DNA from 4 places in the Paenibacillus sp. FSL H7-0735 genome. Region 1 is predicted to be linked to each of the others. Evidence: riboswitches for the same ligand, from Rfam matches in the RefSeq annotation. Region 1 holds a riboswitch; each other region holds the start of a gene.
The links. A riboswitch is a leader RNA that binds a small molecule or an ion and turns the genes downstream of it on or off. The one in region 1 is predicted to bind cobalamin.
Positions count from the first base shown of each region.

Region 1 (2,203 bases):
TGCGTTGGTCTGGTAGAGCTGCAAGTGCAAGCACTTGCTCCGCCACATCCTTACGGCCACGCTCAGGTAGTGCGCGGAACGCTGCAATTGCTTCACGACTAGCGGCCAGCGCTGCTTGAGAAGCTTCTCCTTTATCTGCGACGGCTGCTCCGAGCAGACTAAGCTCTTTAAGCTTCTCATCGGCAAAGGCTAACGCATTCTTAACTGTCGCCTTCAGCTTCACTTCACCTTGAACGGTGACTGGGACATGCAGCAGACTGCAAGAAGGCTGAAGAATAAGACGATCAAGCGGTACATGAACGCTGAGCTTTTCTACCAGTTGCAGCTTAGCGTCTAAATCGGAACGCCAAATGTTCCGTCCATCAATAATTCCGGCACCCAGCCATTTGTCCTTCGGCCAGCCAAGACGTTCGATGGAAGCCAGATTCGTTCCACCATCGTGCACAAAGTCAAGACCCAAGCCTTGAACAGGCAGCTCTAGCAGTGCCTCCAGCGGCTCAGCAGCTTCAAAATACGTCTGTAAAATAATATTCAAGCCCGGCACGGAGCCGGCAATGTCTGTGTATATCGAGTTAAGCAGTGTTAATTCTTCTTTACTTATGCCTGTAACAATCGCTGGCTCATCGATTTGTACCCAGCTTACCCCTTCTTGCTTCAGTTCCTGTAGCAGTTGAACATAGACTGGAACAAAACGTGCAGCAATCTTGGCGATATCTGCCGCTGCGTAACCTTTGGACAGCTTAAGGAAGGTATACAGACCTAAAAGTACCGGTTTACCTTCAATCCCTGCCTGCGATTTAGCAAAACGATAAGCCGCTAGAGGTTTGTTTTCAGTCAGGCGTGGTGTTTGTGTGCCGATCTCTGGAACGATATAGTGATAGTTCGTATTGAACCATTTGGTCATCTCGCAGGCAGTAGCCTCAGCATTACCACGGGCCATTGCAAAATAAAGATCAAGCCCGATGTCGCCGCCATCATACGCATACCGTGGAGGTACGATTCCAAACATAACAGCCGCATCCAACACATGATCATAAAATGTAAAATCATTTACCGGAATAAGCTCAATTCCTGCTTCTTGCTGGGTCTTCAAATGCTGCAGCTGGATTGCTGCCATTTCGGAGCGGAATTGCTCCTCATTTATTTTCCCCTGCCAGAATGCCTCCAGTGCCTTTTTCCATTCGCGGTTCTTTCCGATTCTCGGATATCCAAGATTGCTTACTTTTACCTTATTCGTCATTTCGATACACTCCCTCTTCAATCTCTTATTTCAAACTCCAAAACTACTTGCTTTCCTATAAAAAAGAGCGCCCTTCCCTAAAAAAGTCAAAGGGAAAGACGCCCATGATATACCCATGGTTAACGTCTAACACCTCCCTATCTTCCGTAGGTGAAGCAGTGCTGTTGAAACAGGCAGGTCTCCTGGCTAGCGGCGTCAACATCTTGAGCAGTCTTCCCAGCAGTAGTAAATTGCCAGTGACCTCTGTTGCTCGAGATTCTTCCGTTACAGTGGCGGGACCGCATCGGCTTCGAACCGAATTTCCCTATTAAGCCTACCGAATTACTATTTTCCGGTCAGCACCTGTCTCCGATATCATTCATCATTTGAGTGTCTTAATCTGATGTCATCATACGTGAAAGCCCCAGCAATCTGCAATAGATTACTGGGGCTTCTGTTATATCGATTCCTTATAACGGACTTAGAAAAATACGAAATATACTACAGCAGCAAGAATTATACGGTATATAGCAAACGGTAAGAGCTTGATACGATTGATCAGTTTTAAGAAGAAACGCATCGATAACAGCGCAAATAGGAAGGCACTAATAAAGCCTGCAATAAAAAACGGCAGCGCGTCCATGGTGAAATATTGCCAGTTCTTCATCAGTGACAACAGACTGGCACCTGCCATGATGGGTACTGCCATAATAAACGTAAAATCAGCAGCGGCACGATGGCTCATCCCGAGGATTACGCCACCAGAAATCGTCGAGCCCGAGCGTGAAAATCCAGGCCATAACGAAAAACACTGTACAAGACCTACACCAAGTGCCTGTTTGTATGTAATCTGATCTACACTCTCAGTTCTGATCTTCTTCGGCCCAAACAGATCCGCAATAATCATTAATATAGCCCCGATCACTAGACCAATTAACACCGTTGAGGTAGAGAATAAATGCTCATCAATATAATCATTAAACA
Region 1 is NZ_JBBOZH010000001.1:5,223,519-5,225,721, forward strand. Features, by position in the region: gene metE (5-methyltetrahydropteroyltriglutamate--homocysteine S-methyltransferase) at 1-1,240, opposite strand, end outside; cobalamin riboswitch at 1,396-1,601, opposite strand; gene NSS82_RS23815 (undecaprenyl-diphosphate phosphatase) at 1,701-2,203, opposite strand, start outside.

Region 2 (2,203 bases), 4.1 Mb from region 1:
GGCTTCCCCGCTGGCGCGCTGGATCAGCCGCAGCCGATTTCGACTCTTAATCTCCGGCTCCATTACGGGTATTCTGGTGATTATTGCAATTATCGTATTCAGTATGCTACGCCCGGATGATACGAAGACTGCTCTGCCGGGGACAAGCCCTGAGCCGACCCCTGTTCAGAGTGCAGGTAATGAGCTGCCTCCGGCTTCAGTATACTTGAAGGATCAGAGCGACGAAGGAGATAAGGGGAGCAGCATATTGGTGTTCACCTTCGCAAGTGCAGATGACTGTGTGCAGTTTCAACCGACTGAGATTAGTTTAATGTCTTCGTCTACAGAGATAGATAAAAGCTTTAAGGTCGCTGCTACGAATGGCACTTGTCCAGTGCCGTCAACGGATGGGACGGATGAGGGAAACGCCGCTGACGATTCAGATGCCGCTGGCACTACTGGAGGAACAGCAGAAGGTGCAGATGCTCCTAACGCAGTAGCTGATGCTTCTCCGTCTCCTACGCCTTCCTCTGATACTGAGGACAGCACTGGGTTGCCTTCCGCAACAGCTGTGACTGAAGGTGAACAACCATCCTATCAGGTTGAGGTTACATTGGAGCCTGGAGCGACAATTCTAGAGAAAAGTATGATCAAGGCCGGAAGATTTACATTGATCGTAGATCCCGACCCTAATATTCCACCAGCTTCTGATTCAAGTGCTGAACCCTCCTCAACTGCAAGTCCGGAAGGAACAGCCGAATAACAAGCTTTCTGAACAGCAATACCTACCGGCAGGTGGTGTATTGCTGTTCATTTTTTTGCTGCCCATACTAAGCTTTTCTATAGACATGCTATGTATTAATAGATATGATTATGGATGTCAAAATAAGATACTACATACTGGAAAAGGTGCAGACTCTATCAATCTAGTCGTCTGCTTAAAAGGGAAGTCCGGTGCAAGAGTCCGGCGCGGTCCCGCCACTGTATGTGCGGAGTTTTTCTTCTATAAGCCACTGCCCCGAAGGTAGGGTGGGAAGGTGAAGAACAGCGATGAAGCATCAGCCAGGAGACCTGCCTTTTTCGTGAGCGTTTCTATTCTTCGTGGGGTAAGAATGTGGAACATATACAGATGGACTGTTGGCAGGAAGCAAGCGCCTCAGCCTCGATTTGTAATCTTCCCTGACCGCCCTCCAAAGGGGCGGTCTTTATGTTATGCGTCTTATTCCCAGCAGTACCCATTCTTATACAGAAAGAGGTTAAACAATGAAGAAAATCATGTCTTCCAAGTTTGTAGCACTTGGGCTGGCCTTATTCATGGTCATTTCAATTCTAGGAACATCTCTTGCTCCGGCAGGACAAATATTTGCAGAAGCGAGCGCTGGCTCCGGTCTGGAAGCAACTGCTGCGGAGCGGATTAATGTTGCGGATGCGACTTATGCGGCTGCAGAATATCTCTTGAAAGGTGGCGTGCAATCGGATTGGCAAGCTATTGGATTAGCGCAAGCAGGATATAAGCTGCCAGCCAGTTACCATTCAGAGCTTGAGAAAAAAGTAAAGGATGCAGCTGGCAATTTCGCCAATGTAACCGATTATGCTCGAATCGTGCTCGCAGTGAGAGCGATTGGTGCAGATCCTACTAGCTTTGCTGGTAACGGAACGACTCCTGGCTATAATCTGATTGAGAAAATTTATAATAACAGCAAGCTCAGTGAACAGACGCTAAATAATCCGGTATATGCTTTACTTGCGCTGGATTCTGGTAAATATAATATCCCAAGTGACGCGAAATGGACGGCGGATAAGCTCCTTACGGAGATTCTCTCCAAACAGAATCCGGATGGGGGCTTTGCATTAACTTCAGGCGCAAGTGAGCCTGATATGACAGCGATAACCTTGACGGCTCTGGCGGCACATAAAAATAATCCCGAAGCCTACTTAGCAGGGCTACAAGCCGTAGCTTGGTTATCTGCAGCTCAAGATAGCCATGGGGGTTACGGTGACAGTGCTGAAAGTAGCGCACAAGCAATCCTTGGACTCACATCCTTCGGAGTTGATCCTAGTGGATTAGAATACACCAAAAACAAAGTGGATCTAATGGAGAACCTGCTTAGCTATCGTCTAGCTGATGGTAGCTTCACCCATAGCCGTGGTGGAAGCAGTAATGTTCTGGCGACAGAGCAAGGACTTCAGGCGCTGGTTGCGTATAATTTGCTGTATAAAGGAA
Region 2 is NZ_JBBOZH010000001.1:1,101,322-1,103,524, forward strand. Features, by position in the region: gene NSS82_RS04790 (GAP1-N2 domain-containing protein) at 1-742, shown strand, start outside; cobalamin riboswitch at 870-1,072, shown strand; gene NSS82_RS04795 (DUF4430 domain-containing protein) at 1,243-2,203, shown strand, end outside.
Region 2: it holds a riboswitch for cobalamin, as region 1 does, so the genes downstream of both, NSS82_RS04795 (DUF4430 domain-containing protein) here and metE (5-methyltetrahydropteroyltriglutamate--homocysteine S-methyltransferase) in region 1, are expected to answer to the same signal.

Region 3 (2,203 bases), 4.6 Mb from region 1:
TCCATATAATGATTTAGATCTTCATAGAAGCCAGCTTCGTCTGCGATGGTACGTCTGCCTGTTACTGTGCCGTGTGCCAGACCTAGCCGAACCAGATTCAGTGTATTAAAGGAAAGGTTGCCCTTTCCAGAGCAATGATTACGACCAAAACGGTCACCGAGCACTCGGGTTCGGCAGCCCATTGTAGCGAACTCCGTATCAGGATCACTTGGATCATAATACTGCAAGTTGAGCGGAGCGTCCAGATTAGCGAAGTTTGGATATAGTCTGCGCGCAGAACATTCAGCCGCTTTTAGGAACAGTTCATAGTTAGGATCGCCTTGTTGTTGATTGATTCCTTGCTTGCATTTGAAGATTTGAATCGGGAACACTGGTGTTTCTCCGCTGCCAAGTCCGTTCATAGTTGCTGTTAGCAGAGAACTGATCACAAGCTGACCTTCTGGTGAAGTACAAGTACCGTAGTTGATGCTGGTAAACGGTATTTGTCCACCGGATCGGCTGGACATGGTATTCAGATTATGTACCATACTTTCAGCCGCTTGCAGGGTTTCGATTTCGGTTTCCTTTAGTGCAAAACGGAACGCTCTTGGATATAACTCCGCCAGATCGGTCCGGCTCATCGTAATCTCGCCCAAAGATTCATCAGCTTGTCCTTCTTCAAAATAATCCAGACCCTTGCGGAACAGCTTGGCGAAGGATTTGGTTACATAAGGTGCCAGATCATAGTCGAGTTTATTGGCGGATACACCACCATATTGAGCATTTTGCTGGGATTGGAAAATAATCGCTACCAGAGACATAGCAGTCATTATTGAGTTCGGAGGACGAACGCTGCCGTTGCCGGTATTGAAACCTTCACGGAGAAGTTTATCAAACGGGATAAAAATACAGTTCGTCGTTCCAATCGCGTATTGATCCAGATCATGCACATAGACGACATTGTCATCAATAGCCTGCACTAGCTGCGGCGGCATCGTAAAATTGCGGGCGTACCATTTTGAATATTCACTGCCGAACTTGCTCATTTTACCGGAGAAACTCTCTCCATTCAAATTGGCATTCTCGCGCAATAGGTCCATATCCCGACTGTCGATAATATCCCGGCCTAAATCAATGAGCTCTTCTAAAAGAACTTCCCGTGCATTTTCTACTCCATTAAATTGTCTCTCCAACAACGTCATTGTACAGCTCTCCTCTCAGTATAAAAGAAAAACATCTATCATCAAATCCATATATCCATAGGAAGTTGGACTGCCATAAGCAGTCGTATATTTGTTCTGATTACATAAAAAAAGCATCCCCTACCCGAGGATGGCAGAAAATGCCCGATGCGTTATGTAAATATCCACACGGATATTTGCAGAGGTCTCTACGTAGATGACCGCATGCGGACACCATCCCTGTTCCTCGCAGGCATCAATAGTTGGTGTCGTCGAAACAGGTAGGTCTCCTGGCTTCCGTGGGATCTCTCGGCGCCTTCCCAAGGGTGTTCCTAACCCTCAGTGGCATCTGCCGGGAGATGTGGATTCTCAAGCTTCCCAGAAGCTTAAGAAGGCCATCCGGTTACAGTGGCGGGACCGCAGCGGATTCTCACCGCGCTTCCCTATTAAGCTCTAAATCCGGTTAAGGATCAAAGCGCCTGTCTCCACTATATTTTGTTGTCGTTAGATAAAAATAACCCAAGATGTTGTGTTTGTAAACAGTTTTTTAGAAAACCCGCGCGGGGAGCGGGTTCTTTAAAAGTACTCCACAAATGATCCACAGGCTGTCCATAAGTAATCCACAATTGATCCACAGGGAGATGCGAAATGATTCATAAATTGTCCGAAAAGATGCCACAAAGAGTCCATAAATATAGTGCAGATGACCCTAGAATTTGCGCATGAGAAAATACTCTTAGCCCAAAGTCATATTTTGGAGTAATCAGAAGAAATAGAAGAGATAAGGGAGGATAATCTTGCTTAGTTTGTGACAGAGCGGTGGAATTGTTACAATGGAAGAAGATAGGTACTATAAAATTTCGAGGAGGTATTCTCATGCCTATTGCTGAAGTTACAGTTATTCCAATTGGAACAGGCAGTACCAGTCTTAGCAGCTATGTTGCGGATATGCAGCGGGTGCTGAAGACAGTAGAAGGGATTACATATGAACTTACGTCCATGGGGACGATCATCGAAGGGCCTCTGCAACGCATTTTTGCCGC
Region 3 is NZ_JBBOZH010000001.1:595,614-597,816, forward strand. Features, by position in the region: gene NSS82_RS02655 (anaerobic ribonucleoside triphosphate reductase) at 1-1,181, opposite strand, end outside; cobalamin riboswitch at 1,424-1,658, opposite strand; gene NSS82_RS02660 (MTH1187 family thiamine-binding protein) at 2,037-2,203, shown strand, end outside.
Region 3: it holds a riboswitch for cobalamin, as region 1 does, so the genes downstream of both, NSS82_RS02655 (anaerobic ribonucleoside triphosphate reductase) here and metE (5-methyltetrahydropteroyltriglutamate--homocysteine S-methyltransferase) in region 1, are expected to answer to the same signal.

Region 4 (2,203 bases), 4.3 Mb from region 1:
GGCAAGGCTTTTATCTAACTGTTGTTTGACGGCAACTGTAGTTTCCAGTTTGTAAGTAACTTGATAAGTTACATTTGTTTTGTTTCCAGCTCCGTCAAGAGCCGTTACAGTAATTGCATTACTGCCTGAATTCAGAGAAGCTTTGTACTCCCCATTCGCAGGTGATAAAGTAACACCATTCAGCTTCACTTCTGGAATGATGTCACTATATACATTGTCTGTGACAGCTACTTTGAAGCTTATTTCTTTATTGGATACTTCCTGTTTATCTTGTATGCCACTTACTGTAATAACAGGGGGTTCTATGTCTAATGCATGGTTAAGCCCTACAAGTGCATGATCTACACTTATTTGAGAGCTTGCCATATTTTCGAGCACGGAATAGGCTTGATAAACTGCCGATTGTACTACTGGTCTGTCCAAAATAGTTTCTTTATTAGGGTCACTGTTAATCTCGGCGATTTCCGCAGTTAAAGCATCCTTATTGGCAAGTTGAACTGGGATTTCTCCCCAGCCACCAAGATCAGAACCATAGCCATAAGTGGTGAACTGAGTTCGAATGATATCACCGTCTTGAGGCTTATAATCGGTCATCCCAAACGGAGGAAACACATTATTTACTGCATACATCCAACCCGACATGGAAGTATAGTCAAACTGACTTAACCACTCTGGGTCTGCTTTAGTGCCGACTGTATTCCCATCAGCTGAAATCATATCTAAAATATATTGTGGAATATTGACTTCGCTTCTGCCACTATCTTTAACTTCTGATAAATAAAAACCACTATCTATATTTCCTAAATATCTATAATTCCCATCTCCTAGCGCACGTGTTATTAAAGATGCGCCATTATCGCCTTCATAAATCGGAACTTTAATAGGTTCCTTAATATACCCTTGGCCTACGGTGAATTTCTCTACGGCTACAGTTACGTACCCTTTAAGAGTAGAGCTTGCTCCATTTGCTTGAGCCGGGATAACACTTGTAGAGAATGTCGTGATAAATACAGCTACAATGAGTAACCACGCTAAAAACTTATTTTTCTTCATTTTTCCATAACCCTTCCCTTCATACCTATGATAAAAAAACAGAATAAACTTTCTTATAACCACAAAAAAACCACTCAACATAAACGTCAAGAGGTTAAGATAGTGAACCACAATACTAGCTGGCAAACACTATTCAAGCACCTCTCTATCGATCGTAGAGTTTGATGGTGTAACAGAAAAAGGCAGATATTCTGGCTCAAGTATCATCACCCTTACTGCCTTCCCAGTTTCCCAGTGGCATTTTGCAAGGACTCCTCTTTCACAGCGGCGGGACCGCGCGGGATTCACACCCGCTTTCCATTTAACCAATCTATGATTGTACTTCCGCAACATTCATAGTTGGCACCTATTTCTAATTTTAAATTTTCATGCTTCATCATATCTAATATATATGCTTTTGTCATGTTATATTTCTTTTTTGTATAACGGGCAGCTAGAGATAATCCTATTGAATAACCAATTTCTACGAGTAGGGATATTTAAATAATTTCTTTATCCAACTGTGGGGAAAATTAATTTAAATCACTAATTCTTATATGAATTTGCCACAAATTAGTAAGGTACTCGCTGAGTGAATTCTATGTTAGGGTATATTCAGAAAGCGTTTACAAAAATAACAGTGGAGGTGTTCGTGTTCATCTAACCACCAAGTACAGCGTCAAAGCCAGGTCCAAGCATCCTAAATTTATCTCACAAAGGAGAATTCAATGACTACGCGAATCCAGAAATCCTTCTTATCATTGACACTTGTCACCGCTCTTCTGCTCTCTCTGTTCTCATCCATGGCTGCAGCTGCAACTAAGGATGAGCAACAAGCTAAGGCAGCGCCAAAGAGTAAGATCCAATCCTATGTAGACGAAATGCAGCCCGGATGGAACCTCGGTAATACTTTAGATGCTACAGGTGAGGACGAAACCTCCTGGGGCAATCCTCGTGTGACCCAAGAACTTATTAAAAAGATCGCCGCTCAAGGCTATAAAAGTATTCGGATTCCTGTGACCTGGGATACTCACATGGGTGCGGCACCAGACTATACCCTAGAAAAAGCCTACCTCGACCGTGTGGAAGAAGTTGTCGGCTGGGCACTGGACGCCAAGCTTTATGTCATGATTAATGTCCATCATGATTCCTGGCTATGGGTAAGCCATAT
Region 4 is NZ_JBBOZH010000001.1:933,322-935,524, reverse strand. Features, by position in the region: gene NSS82_RS04130 (S-layer homology domain-containing protein) at 1-1,053, opposite strand, end outside; cobalamin riboswitch at 1,218-1,418, opposite strand; gene NSS82_RS04125 (cellulase family glycosylhydrolase) at 1,761-2,203, shown strand, end outside.
Region 4: it holds a riboswitch for cobalamin, as region 1 does, so the genes downstream of both, NSS82_RS04130 (S-layer homology domain-containing protein) here and metE (5-methyltetrahydropteroyltriglutamate--homocysteine S-methyltransferase) in region 1, are expected to answer to the same signal.